One region of the Mesorhizobium sp. B283B1A genome, then DNA from elsewhere that is predicted to be linked to it. Evidence: predicted binding sites of a transcription regulator. Region 1 holds the regulator's gene; each other region holds the start of a gene.
What was found. Region 1 encodes LexA, which represses DNA repair genes until DNA is damaged. Its sites were predicted from a motif close to TGTTCNNNNTGTGTTCNG; they were not measured.
Positions count from the first base shown of each region.

Region 2: LB577_RS21450 (sel1 repeat family protein) is a predicted target of LexA. The motif match lies at 1,993-2,010, and genes of this name have one in related genera.
Region 3: parE (DNA topoisomerase IV subunit B) is a predicted target of LexA. The motif match lies at 1,660-1,677, and genes of this name have one in related genera.
Region 4: dinB (DNA polymerase IV) is a predicted target of LexA. The motif match lies at 1,599-1,616, and genes of this name have one in related genera.

Region 1 is NZ_JAIUIQ010000018.1:71,440-75,374, forward strand. It holds gene LB577_RS17245 (ABC transporter substrate-binding protein) at 1-840, opposite strand, end outside; gene LB577_RS17250 (GntR family transcriptional regulator) at 967-1,764, shown strand; gene lexA (transcriptional repressor LexA) at 2,194-2,946, shown strand; gene LB577_RS17260 (ComEC/Rec2 family competence protein) at 2,940-3,935, opposite strand, start outside.
Region 2 is NZ_JAIUIQ010000026.1:9,972-13,906, reverse strand. It holds gene LB577_RS21470 (AMP nucleosidase) at 1-634, opposite strand, end outside; gene LB577_RS21465 (hypothetical protein) at 752-946, opposite strand; gene LB577_RS21460 (hypothetical protein) at 982-1,137, opposite strand; gene LB577_RS21455 (DUF2147 domain-containing protein) at 1,354-1,695, opposite strand; gene LB577_RS21450 (sel1 repeat family protein) at 2,133-2,390, shown strand; gene LB577_RS21445 (branched-chain amino acid ABC transporter substrate-binding protein) at 2,823-3,935, shown strand, end outside.
Region 3 is NZ_JAIUIQ010000028.1:32,047-35,981, forward strand. It holds gene parE (DNA topoisomerase IV subunit B) at 1-1,590, opposite strand, end outside; gene cpaB (Flp pilus assembly protein CpaB) at 1,827-2,747, shown strand; gene LB577_RS22360 (type II and III secretion system protein family protein) at 2,779-3,935, shown strand, end outside.
Region 4 is NZ_JAIUIQ010000002.1:109,757-113,691, reverse strand. It holds gene LB577_RS01935 (excalibur calcium-binding domain-containing protein) at 1-316, shown strand, start outside; gene dinB (DNA polymerase IV) at 320-1,567, opposite strand; gene LB577_RS01925 (winged helix-turn-helix transcriptional regulator) at 1,716-2,132, opposite strand; gene LB577_RS01920 (dihydrofolate reductase family protein) at 2,270-2,857, shown strand; gene LB577_RS01915 (SDR family oxidoreductase) at 2,969-3,850, shown strand.

The DNA of each region.
Region 1 (3,935 bases):
CTCGGCGGCGATGTTACCCGCATTGACGCCGACCTGCGTGTAATTGACAGCGAAGCTTGCCGGTACGGTGCCGTTGCGGACCGCGCTGTCGTCGGAGTTGACGACCGGGATGCCGGCCTGGCGAGCGGCCGCGGAGACGGCGGCGATCGCCGGCTGGATCAGGTTCGAGGCCGGGCCATAGATAACGTCGGCCTTGCCGGCGAGCGAGGCGATGCGTTGCTGGATGTCATTGACGTTGTCGATGCCGACCTCCACGACTTCGAAGCCGGCCGCAGGCGCCGCCGCCTTGATCTTTTCGACGAGGGCAACGTCATTGGCCTCGCCTGGATTGTAAGGCACGCCGAAGCGCTTGGCGTTCGGCAGAAGCTTCTTGGTGAAGGCCATCACCGCGGCGACATCCTGCAGATCGCTGGCGCCGGTCATACCTTCATCTCCCGCGTCCCACGACGGCACCAGCTTGGCCGCCACCGGATCGGTGACCGCGGCAAAGACGATCGGAATGCCGGAGCCCGCGAGTGCCTTCTTGGCGATCTGCGAGACCGGCGTGGTGATGGTGTAGATTAGCTTGGGCTGCTCGGCCTGCAGCTTGGCGATCATCTGCGGCACCAGCGATGCGTCGAAATTGGTATGGCTCTCCGTGTAGACGACGTCCTTGCCCTCGACGAAGCCATTGTCCGTCAGCGCCTTCTTGAAGCCGGCTATGGCGGCGTTCAATTGCGGATGCTCGCCGAAATTGGCAATGCCGATACGGATCTGATCGGCCGCGGCGCTGCCGGCGCTGACCATCAATGCGCCTGCCAGGGCCAATCCTGACAGCCATGCGGATTTCGACTTCAACATCATTTCCTCCCAGATTTGATCAGCGCCGCCTCGGGGCACCTCCAGCGATCATGGTCAGTCCCTCGGCGCATGTCAAACATTATATATAATTCTTGCCATCACCCACCATCATATATAATTTCTCCAATGGCAGAGAACGAATGGATCGCAATGCAGGACCAGAAGAACTCCACCAAGACAGAAGCCGCCTACCAGCTTCTGCGGCGCGATATCCTCACCACCCGTCTCATGCCGGGCGCCCCGCTCAAGCTCAGCGCTCTGCGCGGCACCTACGGAGTGGGCTGGACGCCGCTGCGCGAAGCGTTGTCGCGCCTCGAAGCCGAACGCCTGGTCACCGCCATCAGCAATCGCGGCTTTGCGGTCGCCCCCGTGTCCCGCGCCGAACTTGAGGATCTGGCGCGCGCGAGGATGGTCGTCGAGATACCGCTCTTCCAGGAATCGATGGAGAAAGGCGGCCGGGAGTGGGAAGACGCGGTTGTCACCGCGCACTACCGGCTCGCCCGGTGCAAGACCGCGGTGGACGACCCCTCGGATGCCGCCGTCGATCAGTGGGACGAGAACCACGAGGCTTTTCACGCGTCGTTGCTGAGTGCGGCGACGTCCAGCTGGCTGTTGCGGTTTCGCTCGACGATCTCGGATCAGCTGCGCCGGCACCATCGCTTTCTTGGGCTGGCGCCGACATTGCGGGCCGCGGCCGGCCTCAAGGACGGCTACGAGGAGGCTATGAACGCGCTGCGCGAGGCGATGGCGATCGAGCACCACACGGCAATCATGGAAGCCGCCCTGGATCGCGACGTCGAGCGGGCAAAAGCGCTGATGACGGCCCACATCGGCTATACGCTGCACGTCTATGTCCACACCGAGGACGGCGACGCGAACAAGGACGTCGGGCGCGCCGGCAGCCTGAAAGCGGTTGCCGGATGATCTCGGCGCCTCCGCATCGTCCGACGCTCGACGAGATTGCCGAAGCCCGCGATCGGCTGGCTGCTTCCGAACCGGCGATTGTTGGCGTTTTGATTTCGTTTCGTTCACGGCAGGCAAGCCGATCGCAGGCGCGAAAATCGGCCTCGCCAGGGTCAGCCGTCCGCTGATGCCGAGCCATGTCGCAAGACTGGCCGCAGGCTATTAACCAAGACATTTCAATGCGGGCGACGGGCGGCAACGGGCGAAAATCCCCGATTTCCGGCCTGTCCGGCCCTGCAAATGATTACGGCCCTCTTACCAAATTCACTAAACTTTAAACGGTTGCAGAACACAACTGGAACAGATAGTGTTTGTTCTGGGTTTGTTTTTTCGATTCTGGATCAGAACCATTCTGGATCAAAACCTTGTCCAGATGCCTTGGGGGCCGCCATGCTGACACGCAAGCAACATGAACTCTTGATGTTCATTCATGAACGGCTCAAGGAAAGCGGTATTCCGCCCTCCTTCGACGAGATGAAAGAGGCGCTCGACCTCGCCTCCAAATCAGGGATCCATCGCTTGATCACGGCGCTGGAGGAACGCGGCTTCATTCGCCGGCTGCCCAACCGGGCGCGTGCGCTGGAAGTGCTGCGGCTGCCCGATTCGATCGCGCCGGGCCTCAACGCGGCGAAGAAATTCTCTCCAAGCGTCATCCAGGGAAGTCTCGGCCAAGGCGGTCTCGGTCAGGGCAGCCTCGGCCGCCAAATCAAGCCGGCACCGTCGCGCTTTGCCGCTGCCGGCAATGACGACGATGCGGTTCCAGCGGTGTCCATCCCGGTCATGGGTCGCATCGCTGCCGGTGTGCCCATCGATGCCATCCAGCATCAGACGCATACTATCTCGGTGCCGCCGGACATGATCATGGGCGGCGAGCACTATGCGCTGGAGGTCAAGGGCGACTCGATGATCGAGGCCGGCATCTTCGATGGCGACACTGTCATTATCCGCAACGCCGATACGGCGAGCCCGGGCGAGATCGTCGTGGCCTTGGTCGACGAGGAGGAAGCGACTCTGAAGCGGTTCCGCCGCAAGGGTGCCTCGATTGCGCTTGAAGCCGCCAATCCGGCCTACGAGACGCGCATCTTCGGGCCAGACAGGGTCAAAGTGCAGGGCAAGCTCGTTGGGCTGATCAGGCGCTACTGAGCCGGCACGGCACTTGGCTTGTCAGGTTTGCGATAGGGCTGCAGGCCCCTCGCCTCGCGCGAAAACTTTCGCTGCGCGTGCCAGGGCCGATACGGACTGTCCACCGCGAAACTGATGGTCGGCGGACCGGTGGCAGATTGGCGGTCGAAGAAGATGGCCGCGCTGCCCTTGCGGGCGAGCTGCCGTTTGGTGACGACGAGAACCAGCGGATTGTGGCAGGCGTCGTAGGCCGTTGCGTCATTGACGATGATCAGGTCGGCGAAGCCACAGGCCTTCCAGGTATCCTTGCGGTCTTCGACATGCGCTATGATCGCACCGGACGGGTGCCTGGCGAGACAGACACCGTCGGTGCAATAGAACGGCGCTCCCGGCGGCAGGCTGACGGCATCGGCAATATCGAATTGTCCATCCGCCTTGTCGAACATCTCCGGCAGGATGATGGTTTCGGATCTCAGCGCGCGTTTCCAGTTGTCGACGGTGAATTCGTTCGGCCGGGCCCGGCTGACCGCGAGTTCGCCACCGCCGATCGGCAGCGCGACCAGCCGCGCGTCTTCCGAGACCAGCACATCCGGCGTGCGCGTGTCGGACACCACCAGCAAGCCGGCGAGCGCGAATGGAAGCGCTGCAAGCCGCAGCCACGTCGTCGCCATCGTCGCGATGACCAGGGCAATTGCCACCAGCAGAACGGATTGCTGTGAGATGAGCCCGACCGCATCGACCGGAGAGCGTTCCGATATCCACGCCGAAATGGCGATCATCGCGGTCAGGCCCTTGCCCATCAGGTAAAGGGATGGCGCGTCCAGGCCGAACGGCATCAGCAGCGCGCTGGCAACGGCCAGGAACATCACGAGTGAGACGATCGGCATGACGGCCAGATTGGCGAACAGGCTGAGCGGCGACACCCGCTGGAAATGCCAGATGGCAAACAGCGCCGTGGCGCTGCCGGCGATGATCGACGTCATGGCCAGCCCGCCTGTCGCCAGCAGGAA
Region 2 (3,935 bases), on a different contig from region 1:
TGTAGAACTGGTAGTTGGTGAACAGCACGAAGTTCTGGAAATGCTGCGGGCTGGTGGCCGTATAATGGGTCATACGGTGCAGCGAATAGTCGATGCGTTGCGCCGTGAACGGTGCCAGCGGCCGCGGTTCGCCGAAGGCGACCTCGAACGTGCCGTTGGCGATCTGGTCGTCGGTACCGTCCAGGTCCGGAACGTCGAACAGGTCGCGGATCGGCCGCTTGATGCGTTCGGCGGCGGCGCCGTCGACATAGGTGCCCTCCAGGAAGGCGAAATGCAGCGGGATCGGCGTGGTCGATTCCGAGACCGTCACCGACACGCCATGGTTACGCATGATCAGGCGAAGCTGCTCGATGAGGTAATTCTCGAACAGTTGCGGCTGGGTAATCGTCGTGGCGAAATGGCCAGGTGTCGGCATATGGCCGTAGGCCTGCCGCGAATCGACCTGGGTAAACGAATTCGTGGTCACGCCGATCTCGGGATAGAAGGCCCGGTAGCGCTTGCTGCCGTCGGCGCCGGCGGCCAGAGCCGTGAAGGAGTCGCGCAGGAACTTGGTGTTGCGGTCGTAAAGCGCCTGCAGCGTCGCGACGGCCTTCTCGGCCCGGTCAAAGCTTTGCCGGCCAAAAGGCTCCGGCATGACGACTGATTCTATGGCCTGGGGGTAGATTCGCTTTTCCATAGCTCAATATAGAGACTTGGATAGGCGGTTGGGAGGGGTGTCGCTGTCGAAGGCGCCCAAAGCGCCGTTTTTTCTTCACCCACGCTGCAGGCTGACCAGCAGCACGAAGCCGACACCTGACTTTCTCAGCGCCGGAGCCTCGATGGTCGAGCCGGCATCGGCGCGCATCATCGGCACGGCCAGGACCGGGGCGGCCAGGAGCACCAGGATAAGCGCCGCCCGCGGCAGAAGCCGGAGGGTTTTGAGGGCGTTGGCGGCGATGCGGTTCATGATGTCTGTGCTTTTCTTTTCGAGGTTTTCTGGTTTCAGTGGCGAAGGTTGGTCGGGCAGGCGAGACCGCAAAGTCTGGTGGCTTCGTCCCAGGAGCGGGCCGGACGGCCTGCTTCGGCGACGAGAATGGCGAAGAACATTCCAAACAGGCTCATCAGCAGGCAGACGATGGTGAAGCGGCGAGCAAGCATCGGTGGTGTCTCCTTCAACACGCCGGAGAATGCCCTGACGCCTGTGAACCGGCTCTGAGACCGGCGTTCATCTGCGGTTCAAATTGATTGACGGGATCTGACTGGGCTGAGGACGGCCAACAGCGGCAAGGCATCGAGCGCCGAAGCCCGGCGTCTCGATGAAACGAAAACGGGGCCCGTCAAAGCCCCGTGGTCATGTCGCAAGGCTGCAGCCGATCAGAGCTTATGCCAGGTCTGGCTCTTGCAGATCAGTCCGCCGAGCACGCAGCCGCTCATCTTGAGCGAGGTGCCCGACAATGTCGCCTTGCCAGAATAGGTCTTGTCGTTCGCCGGATCGGTGATGTTGCCGGTGTACTTGTTGTCGCCGGCCGCCTTGAGGGAGCCAATGGTCTTGCCGGCGTATTTGCCGGATTTGAGCGTGATGGAGAACGAGCCGCCGCCTCCAATGGCCGCGGTGTCGCCGGCCTGCGTCTTCCAGTTGCCCTCGATCGGATCGGCCCACGCCGCGCCCGCCATGATCAATGTGGCTGCAAGGGCCAGGCTCACTTTTCGAAACATGTTCTTCCTCCCTTAGGATAGCCGGCCGGATGCTCCGCCTCGCCGGTCTGCCGCTTACGCAAACGTAAGCTAATCCAGCTCCCATCAAAACAAAAGCGGTGCCGTTGCGGAAGCGTTTCGGATTTTAAAGGCGTCTGAATGTGCTTCCTCGGTGAGGAAATGAAACGATCACGGAATTGGCTTTGTCCGCCGTGGTTAGCGGAGTGTTGATTCCCACTCTCAAAATTTTCGTCAAATTTGCGAAAACCAGCCGAATTGCTGGCTTCGTATCCTTAACGAATTTTCGTGTTTACCTCTTGTTTTAGCTTTGTTTTCCTCAAATTAAGCACGCCATTTAACGACGGATTCAAGCCTGCGCGGCATTCTCGAAAGCATCGAAAGAGCGGCCCGGACGAGACAAACGGAGGCAGCTCTCAGGAGCCAGACAGGGGACTAAAATGGCACGTTTTGAAATGCTTGAAGCAGGTTTCGGCGCAACTGCCCAGGCCGACATTCTTTTCGAACTGGGCATGATGTATGCGACCGGTCGCGATTGCGAGACCGACGTCGTCGCCGCCCACAAATGGTTCAACATCGCCGCCATCAAGGGCTCGGCCCGCGCCGCGGAATTGCGCTCGGAACTGTCGGCGGCGATGTCGAAGGTCGAGATCGCCAAGGCGCTGCGCGAAGCTCGCGAATGGATGACCATGCACTGAGTTCCACCAGACGGGACGCCCCGGCCAAGACCGCGAAGACGGTCGGGCCACAAACAGGGACAAGGCTGCGCAGACAGCCAGGCAACAGGCCATCAACCACAAGAATGCGGCAGGCCGGGCAGGTCCAAGCCGTGCGAACGACCATGATCCCGAAATAAGGAATCCGGTTTTCGGACCAAGATCATGGCTTGGAAAGACAGGGAAGGCGCGTTGGGCTCGGGGTGCGGGGGCACTTGCGGAACAGCTCGACGAGCGAAAAGCCACGACCAGCCGAAACAAGGCTGGCGTGGCTTTTTGCGTGGATGAGGGGCCCCAGGCCCAATCGAGCGGCGCCAATGCGCCTAGACAGGCCCAATGAAGGATGAAATTGTCCGGCCTCTCTGGAAGAAGCGCGGCCGGGCGGCCGTGCGTGAGTGGAGGAGTTCTATCACCATGAAAAAAATGAGTATTTTGAGCGCGGCCATTTTCGGCCTGATGATGAGCGCACCGGTCGCGTTCGCCGACGACATCACCGTTTCGGTGGTCGGCCCGATGACCGGTCAGCTCGCCACCATAGGCGATCAGTTCAAGCAGGGCGCACAGGCGGCCGCCGATGCCATCAACGCCGCGGGCGGTGTCAACGGCTCGATGATCAAGCTCGACATCGAGGACGACCAATGCGATCCCAAGCAGGCCGTGTCGGTCGCCAACCGCATCGTGGCCAATGGCGTCAAGTTCATCGATGGCCATGCCTGTTCGGGCTCGAGCATTCCGGCCTCGGCCGTCTATGCCGAAGCCGGCGCGCTGATGATGAGCCCGGCGTCCTCGAACCCGGTACTGACCGACGCCGCGGCCAAGGCCGGCTGGCCGACGATCATGCGTCTCTATACGCGTGACGACGCGCAGGGCGCCTTCATCGGGCCGTGGATCGCCAAGAAGTTCGCCGGAAAGAACGTCGTCATCCTGCACGACAAGAGTGCCTACGGCCAGGGCGTGGCCGACGCGGTCAGGGCAACCATGAACACCGGTGGCCTGAAGGAAGTCTACTATGACGCCATCAATCCCGGCGAGAAGGATTATTCGGCCCTTGTCACCAAGCTCAAGGATCTGAAGGCCGACGTCGTCTATTTCGGCGGCTATCATCCTGAAGCCGGCCTGATCCTGCGTCAGTCGGCCGAACAGAACCTGAAGTTCCAGCTGATCATGCCGGACTCCATTGCCTCGCCGGAATTCTGGCAGGTTGCCGGCCCGGCGGGCGAGGGCACCATGTTCGTGTTCCCGTCGGATCCTCAGGCAAAGCCGGAAGCCAAGGCGGCCGTCGAGAAGATCAAGGCCGGCGGCTTCGTGCCCGAGGGCTTCACGCTGTTCTCATACGCCGTGGTCCAGGCGTTCGCCGAAGGCATCAAGCGCGCCGGCAGCGACGATCCGGCCAAGGTTGCCGAAGCCCTGAAGAACGGCACGCCGATCAGCACCGTTGTCGGCGATGTCACCTTCGACGAGAAGGGCGACCTCAAGAATGCCAGCTACGACATCAACCAGTGGCACGACGGCAAGTACGCGCCAATC
Region 3 (3,935 bases), on a different contig from region 1:
GCGGTACTTCGATCGCGTGCCGCAGCCGAGCGCCTGGATCAGGTCCGATATCTGCTGGTTGGCGGCCAGCTTGTCATTGCCGGCGCTGGCGACGTTGAGGATTTTGCCGCGCAGCGGCAGCACCGCCTGGCTGGCGCGGTCGCGTGCCTGCTTGGCCGAGCCGCCGGCCGAGTCACCTTCGACGATGAAGAGTTCGGCACCGGCGGCGGCGTTCTGGGTGCAGTCGGCCAGCTTGCCTGGCAGGCGCAGCTTGCGCACCGCGCTCTTGCGCGACACTTCCTTTTCCTGGCGCCGGCGCACCCGTTCGTCGGCGCGCGCGATCACCCATTCGAGCAGCTTGGAGGCTTCCTGCGGATTGTCGGCCAGCCAATGGTCGAATGGATCGCGGATCGCGGTCTCGACAATACGAATGGCCTCGATTGTCGCCAGCCTGTCCTTGGTCTGGCCGACGAATTCCGGCTCGCGGATGAACACCGACAGCATGCCCGCCGCCGAAATCATGACGTCTTCCGAGGTGACGATCGAGGCGCGCTTGTTGCCGACGAGCTCGGCATAGGCGCGCAGGCCCCGCGTCAGCACATTGCGGAAACCGGCCTCGTGCGTGCCGCCTTCACCGGTCGGGATGGTATTGCAGTAAGAATTGACGAAGCCGTCGCCGCCGAACCAGGTCACCGCCCATTCGAGCGAGCCATGGCCGCCTTGCTTGTCGCTCTTACCGGCGAAGATTTCACGCGTCACCTGGAAATCGTCGCCCAGCGATGCCTTGAGATAGTCCTTCAAACCACCGGGAAAATGAAATTCCGCCTTGGCCGGCGTCTGGTCCTTTTCCTTGATCAGCGACGGATCGCAGGTCCAGCGGATCTCGACACCACCGAAAAGATAGGCCTTCGAACGCGTCATGCGGTAAAGCCGCGCCGGCTCGAACGCGGCGCCCTTGCCGAAGATCTGCTCGTCGGGGTGGAAGCGGATCTTGGTGCCGCGCCGGTTGTGGACTTCGCCAAGATGCTCGAGGCCGCTGACCGGGACGCCGCGCGAGAATCTCTGCCGATAAAGCTGGCGGCCACGCGCGACTTCGACCTCGAGATGGTCCGACAGCGCGTTGACCACGGACACGCCGACGCCGTGCAGGCCGCCTGAAGTCTCGTAGACCTTGGAATCGAACTTGCCGCCCGAATGCAGCGTCGTCATGATCACTTCGAGCGCCGGCTTCTTGAACTTCGGGTGTGGATCGACCGGAATGCCGCGGCCATTGTCGGTGACGGAGAGATAGCCGTCGGCCGAAAGCTCGACATCGATAAAGGTGGCGTGGCCGGCAACCGCTTCGTCCATCGAATTGTCGATGACCTCGGCGAACAGATGGTGCATCGCCTTGTCGTCGGTGCCGCCGATATACATGCCCGGCCGGCGCCGCACCGGCTCCAGGCCTTCGAGCACCTCGATGTCGGCGGCGCTGTAGCCCTCCGAACCGTCGCGGCTTGCCGCCGGACGCTTGGCCGCCGCCTGCACCAGCGGATCCGCCGGGCGCGCGGGTGTGCGAACCGGCTGCGGTTGCTTGTCCAGATCGCCGAAAAGGTCGTTGTTGTCGTCCATGCCTGCCATAGGTCCGGTGCTGCGAATCACCCGCCGATACTGCCACGCTTTTCAGCGCCAAGCGACGGAGGTTCCTGTTACGTTCGGGGATCCGGCCCGTCTTATCCTAAAACCATTCGATAACCAAGCGGGCGGAAATAGGTCGAATGCCGTCGTTCTGCGTTCCTGATTCTTTAACAATGCCACGTAGCGTGAGCCCAACATAACAAGAAACTACGGGCATCAGGGGTTTGGGCGTGAGGGGCAAGGCCATAACGATGATCGGTATCGCCGCCGTTTTCGGCGCGATCTCGATCTTTGCCGCGGATTTCTGGGTCAAAAGCCAGGCCGATGCCCAGGAGAAGACAGCCTCGATCGTCGCGCCGGCCCCGCCCAAGATCGAATTCAAGACCATCGTGGTGGCCAACGCTCCGTTGCGCTACGGCATGGAACTCGACCGCACGAAGCTCATCGAAATTCCCTGGCCGCAGGATTCGCTGCCGCAAGGCGCCTTTGCCACGATCGATGGGCTGCTCGGCGAAGGCGGCCGCGTCGTGCTGTCGCCGATCGAGGTCAACGAGCCGGTGCTGCTGACCAAGCTATCGGGGCCGAACGGCCGCGCGACGCTTTCCAACATGCTGACGCCCGGGATGCGGGCGGTCACCATCCGCACCGATGAGATCGCCGGTGTCGGCGGCTTCGTCACGCCGGGCGACCGCGTCGATGTCGTGCTGACGCGCGATGCCGGTGAAATCCAGGAGGTCGCCAAGAACGCGCAAGGGGCGGCCGGTTCGACCATCACTTCCGAAATCGTCGTCGCCGACGCCAAGGTGCTGAGCGTCGGCCAGGGCGCCGACGAGCGCCAGACAGCGCCGCAGATCGCCAATTCCGTGACTCTCGAGGTGACGACCGAGGGCGCCCAGAAAGTGGCGCTTGCCCGCACCGTCGGCACGCTGTCTCTGTCGCTTCGCTCGGCCAGCGAAGGCGGCGACGGCAAGAACGGCGTCACCACCATCTCCTCCTTTGGCGGATCGGTGGCGTCCAAGGCGCAGGCCACGGCCGGCTCGTTATTCGATGCCATGACCAAGGAGCCGGAGAAGCCGAAATTCAAGACGGTCATCGTGACGCGTGGCACGAAGGCCGAGGAATACCAGGTTCCGGCGCGGGACCAGAAGTAAAAGGCCGGTGGGGACCGGGTGGGACGGGACAATGCTGATGCGTACCCTATATGGAATGACGGGCCGGACGTGCTTCGTGCGCGCCCTGGCGATGGCGGTTTCGCTGGCCGCGGGCGCGATGCTCGCCTTCGCCAGCGCGGCCAGGGCGGACAATGACATCGTCTATGTCTCGGCGACCAAGAATGCGTCGATCAAAGTCGCCAAGGGCAAGCCCAAGACGATCATCACGAGCGCGGCTTTCTACCAGATCGTCATCGGCGATCCCGAGATCGCCAACGTCAATCCGCTGACCGATAAATCCTTCTATGTGCTGGGCAACAATCTCGGTACCACCGGCATCGCGCTGTTCGACGACAAAAAGCAGCTTGTCGGGACCGTCGACATCGAGGTGACGCTCGACACCGACGAACTGGCGAACACCATCCGCGCCAGCGTGCCGGACGCCAAGATCAAGGTCGGCTCGGCCAATGGCCGCGTGGTGCTGTCGGGCGAGGCGGACGATGCTGTCGCCGCCGAGAAGGCAAACAAGATCGCCACCCGCTTTTCCGGCAACGAGGAGGTGATCAACTCGGTCAACATCTCGTCGTCGCAGCAAGTCCAGCTCAATGTCCGCTTCGTCGAGATCAACCGCCAGGCGGGTCAGGATCTGGGTGCAAAATACAGCGCCAATTTCGCCTACGGCTTCGGCGGACGCGATGTTTCGCTCGATCCCGGCACGGTGCCGGCGGCGGGAACCGGTGAAATCATCGGCCGGCTACTATCCAATGGCGTCTCCATCGATATCGCCATCAAGGCGCTGGAAGAGCGCGGCCTTGCCCGGCGGCTGGCGGAACCGAACCTCATCGCCCGTTCCGGCGAGACGGCGAGCTTCCTGGCCGGCGGCGAATTCCCGATTCCGGTTTCGGAGGACAATGGCAAGATCTCCGTCAGTTACAAGAAATACGGCGTCAGCCTGGATTTCAAGCCGACCGTGCTCAAGGACGGATTGGTCAGCCTGGACATCGCGCCGGAAGTCTCTTCGATCGACGCGTCGGCGTCCTACAACATCGGCAACATTTCGGTGCCGGGTTTCATTGTGCGCCGTGCCAGGACGTCGGTCGACCTGAAGAACGGCCAGAGCTTCATGATCGCGGGGCTGCTGCAGTCGCAGAACGACATCACCACTTCGCGCATTCCCGGTCTCGGCAA
Region 4 (3,935 bases), on a different contig from region 1:
GTATTGGCCTGCATCTCATCGCCTTGGCAGGCTGAAATGGGTTGCTCTTTTCGCGCCGTTCATCCTGTCGTCCGGCTACATCGCCTATGGCTTTGTCGGCATCCAGATCGACTCACCGCTCTCCGCCCTCAGGCACTTTGCCGCGTTCCCGAACTGTGCAGCGGCTCGCGCCGTCGGTCTTGCCCCCGCGCGCAGTGGGCAGCCCGGATATTGGCCGACGCATGATGCCGACAAGGACGGCATCGCTTGCGAGAATTGGCACGGGGAAAGCGCCAGCGGCGTCAAGGTGCATCGCTATTGGCGCAGCGGCAGGTAGTTCTCACAGTTCCTTTTCCGCCAGCTCCCTGAATTCGTCGGGCACCGAGCGCGCCGCTTCGAGCGCCACCGTGCCGTAGCCGACGGCCTGTTTGCCGAAGCGCTCGCGGATATTGTCGATGGCGCGGTCGGCGCCGAAGCGCGCCAGACCTTTTGCCGTGCCCGGCCGGTGCTTTTCGTCGGCAAGGCCGAGCGGCAGTTCGAGCTGCAGCTCGGCACTTTCCCAGAGATGCGAGACCGAGATCGCCAGCAGCGAGATCGTTCTTTCATGCGGATTGTCGGCGAGCACGCCGCGCACCAGATCGCCTGCGATTTCGGCCAGCATCGTGGTCGCCGAGATCGGCTGGTCGAGCGTGATCGAGCGGGTGACGGCGCTGAGATCGGCAAAGCGCACACGCACGGTCACCGTGCGGCCGGGCCGCGCCTTGGCGCGCAGCCGGCTGGCGACGCGGTCGGCCAGATGCAGCAAGGTGGGCACGATGACCTGCGCCACCGCTGGCTTGCGGCCAAGTGCCGACTGGGCGCCGGCCGAGTGCGCCCGGCGCTTCGTCTCCAGCTTCCTCGGGTCGCGGTTCCACGACAAAGCCGAGAGCTTTTCGCCGGCGGCGGGACCGAGCAGCCGCGTCAGCGCGCCGCTGTGCGTCCTGGCCAGCTGGCCTATGGTCTCGATGCCGATTTCGGCCAGCCGCGCCCTTGTCGCCGGGCCGACACCCCACATCAGGCCGACCGGCAGATCGCGCAGGAAGGAAAGCTCGGTGCCGGGATCGACCACCACCAGCCCGTCGGGCTTGGCGACCTGCGAGGCGATCTTGGCCAGATGCTTGGTGCGCGCGACGCCGATCGAGATCGGCAGACCGAGTTCGGCCCGCACACGGCGGCGGATGGTTGCGGCGATCTCTTGCGGTGAGCCGAACAGGTGCGTGCAGCCGGCGACATCGGCGAAGGCCTCGTCGATGGAGATGCGCTCGACCAGCGGCGTAAAATCGTCGAGCACCTTGATCGCCGCGTCGCCAAGCCGCTGGTAGTGGCTGAAATTGCCGCCGACGAAGATCAGCTGCGGGCAGAGCTCGCGCGCCTTGCGCCCCGGCATGCCGCCGCGCACGCCGAAGGCACGCGCCTCATAGGAGGCGGCGAGCACGACACCGCCGCCGACCGCGATCGGCTTGCCGCGTAGCGACGGGTCGAGCAACTGCTCGACCGAGGCATAGAAGGCATCGAGATCGGCATGCAGGATGGTGGCTGTCGTTTCCATCCCGACCGCTCATCCGCAGTTGCTGATAGATGCGAACACATAGAGAACAAATCATGTACGACTGTCAAGCCGTGGCGTAGCTTAATCAACATCCCTGGGCGCAGCCGAGGCTGGCAATTCATTTGCCATGGGAAGACTGCGTATCCGCCTAAACGATATGCTCCACCCGCAGCGCCGCCTTCATCCGTTCCACCGCCGGCTCGCCGCCATCCGCCAACTCGTTGGCGATGCGGGCGAGATGATCGTCGGCCTTGCGGTGCTTGCTGCCCCAGGCGCCGAGCGTGGCCAGCACCGGCAAAAGATCGATGCCGGCCTCGGTCAGCCGGTAGATCGCCTTCAGCCCATGGCTCGGGTCGTCGCTGCGGGTGAGGATGCCTTCCTCCTGCAGCGTCTGCAACCGCTCGGCCAGCGTGCGTGAGGAGATGCCTTCGTCGGATTGCAGGAACTCGCGAAAGTGCTTTTTCCTGGCGAAGATCAGATCGCGGATGATGAGCAGCGTCCAGCGGTCGCCGAGCAGTTCCAGCGACAGGTTGATCGGGCACCCGGATCTTTCACGCGTCGACATCTCTATGGTTCCATTTTTAAATCACTTTACTATTGACATCATTTTTCTCGAACGTCAATAGTTCCAAATGTAAACCAATCAATGCCGAAGGCTGGCCGAGCACGCGGCGGCCGCGATCGGCACAACCGGAGACGATGATGAAAAAGCTGATCCTTCAGATGCAAATCTCGGTCGATGGTTTTGTCGGCGCCAATGCGGATCATCGCTGGCAACTCTGGGAGTGGGGCGACGACAATGGCTGGGACGAGGAGCTGAAGCGCGATTTCAACACCGTCTTTGCCGGTATCGACACCATCCTGCTCAGCCGCAAGATGGCCGAGGAGGGCTATCTCACCCATTGGGGCAATGCGGCGAAGAAACATCCGGCCGATCCGTTCTACGCCTTCGCCCAGCGTATCGTCGAGGGGCGCAAGGTGGTGCCCACCGACAGGCTGAAAACCTCGCGGTGGGAGCGCACGACGGTGGTGAGCGGCGACCTGCCGCGCGAAGTCAAGGCGCTGAAGGCGGGCGAGGGCGCCGACATCGCCGTCTTCGGGGGCGCCGGCTTCGCCTCCGCGCTGATCGCTGCGGGACTGGTCGACGAGCTCCAGCTGTTCGTCAATCCGGCGGCGCTGGGCGCCGGCCGCCGCATCTTCGACCAGGGCGGCTTCCGGAACCTTCGGCTGCTCGGCTCGAAGGCCTATGCCTGCGGCATGGTGGTCAACCGCTATGCCCCGGGCGGCTGAGCCTCGCATCGATAAAAAGACGTTTGGGCAGAATCCTTTGCCCTGGTCTCTTCGTCTTCAAGCTGCGGTTGCCGGGATGGCAGCAGCGGCAATCAAGACGGAGAAAAGCTGATGATCCTGGTGACGGGTGCCACGGGCCTGAACGGAAAAGCGATCGTGCGCGAGTTCGCGCGGCAGAAGCATGTGGTGCGGGCGCTGGTCCGCGATCGGAACCGGGCATCGGCTTCAGGACTGGGCGATCTGGCCGGCGTCGACCTGGTCGAGGGCGACATGCGCCGGGCGGAAACGCTTGGCGCTGCGCTCGACGGCGTCGATCGCGTGCTGATGATTTCGACCGCGGGCGACGACATGACCGAGACGCAGTGTCGTTTCATCGATGCCTGCAGAACGGCCGGCGTCGGGCATGTGGTGAAGTTCTCCGGCAGGGAGTCCAACATCGGCTACGACGCGACGAAGTTCCGGTTCACGCGCATGCATGAGGAGGTCGAGCGCTATCTTGAAGCGGTCGGCATGGCGTGGACGCATCTGCGCCCGAGCCAGTTCATGCAAGTCTATCTGCGCGACGCACCGACGATCGCCGCCGAGGGCGCCTTCTATCTCGCGCTCGGCGACACCGAGCTGTCGCCGGTCGACGTCGAGGACATCGCCAAAGTGGCCTTCCGGCTGCTGCGCGATGGCGGCCATGCAGGCGAGAGCCTCGACATGACCGGACCCGAGGCGCTGACCATGACCGACATCGCCGCGCGAATATCGCAGGCGACCGGCAAGCCGGTCCGCTATGTCGACGTGAGCCCGGAACAGCGGCGGCGCAACCTGCTGGCCGCCGGCATTCCGGCCGGTTTCGCCGACGCGCTGGACGAGCAACTGGCCGAGCGGCGGCGGCGGCCGAAATCGCGGGTGCACCTGGCGACGCATGAGATGTTCGGCGTCAAGCCGACGCCGTTCGTAGAGTTCGCCCGGCGCCACGCGGCGGCGTTTGGCGGCGTGGCCTGAGCGCGCTCCCAAAAAAGCGAGCGCTGCGACGTATCCTTTTTGGCCGCTCGTCCGTCCTTGGCTTTGGAAAGATCGCGGGACCCGC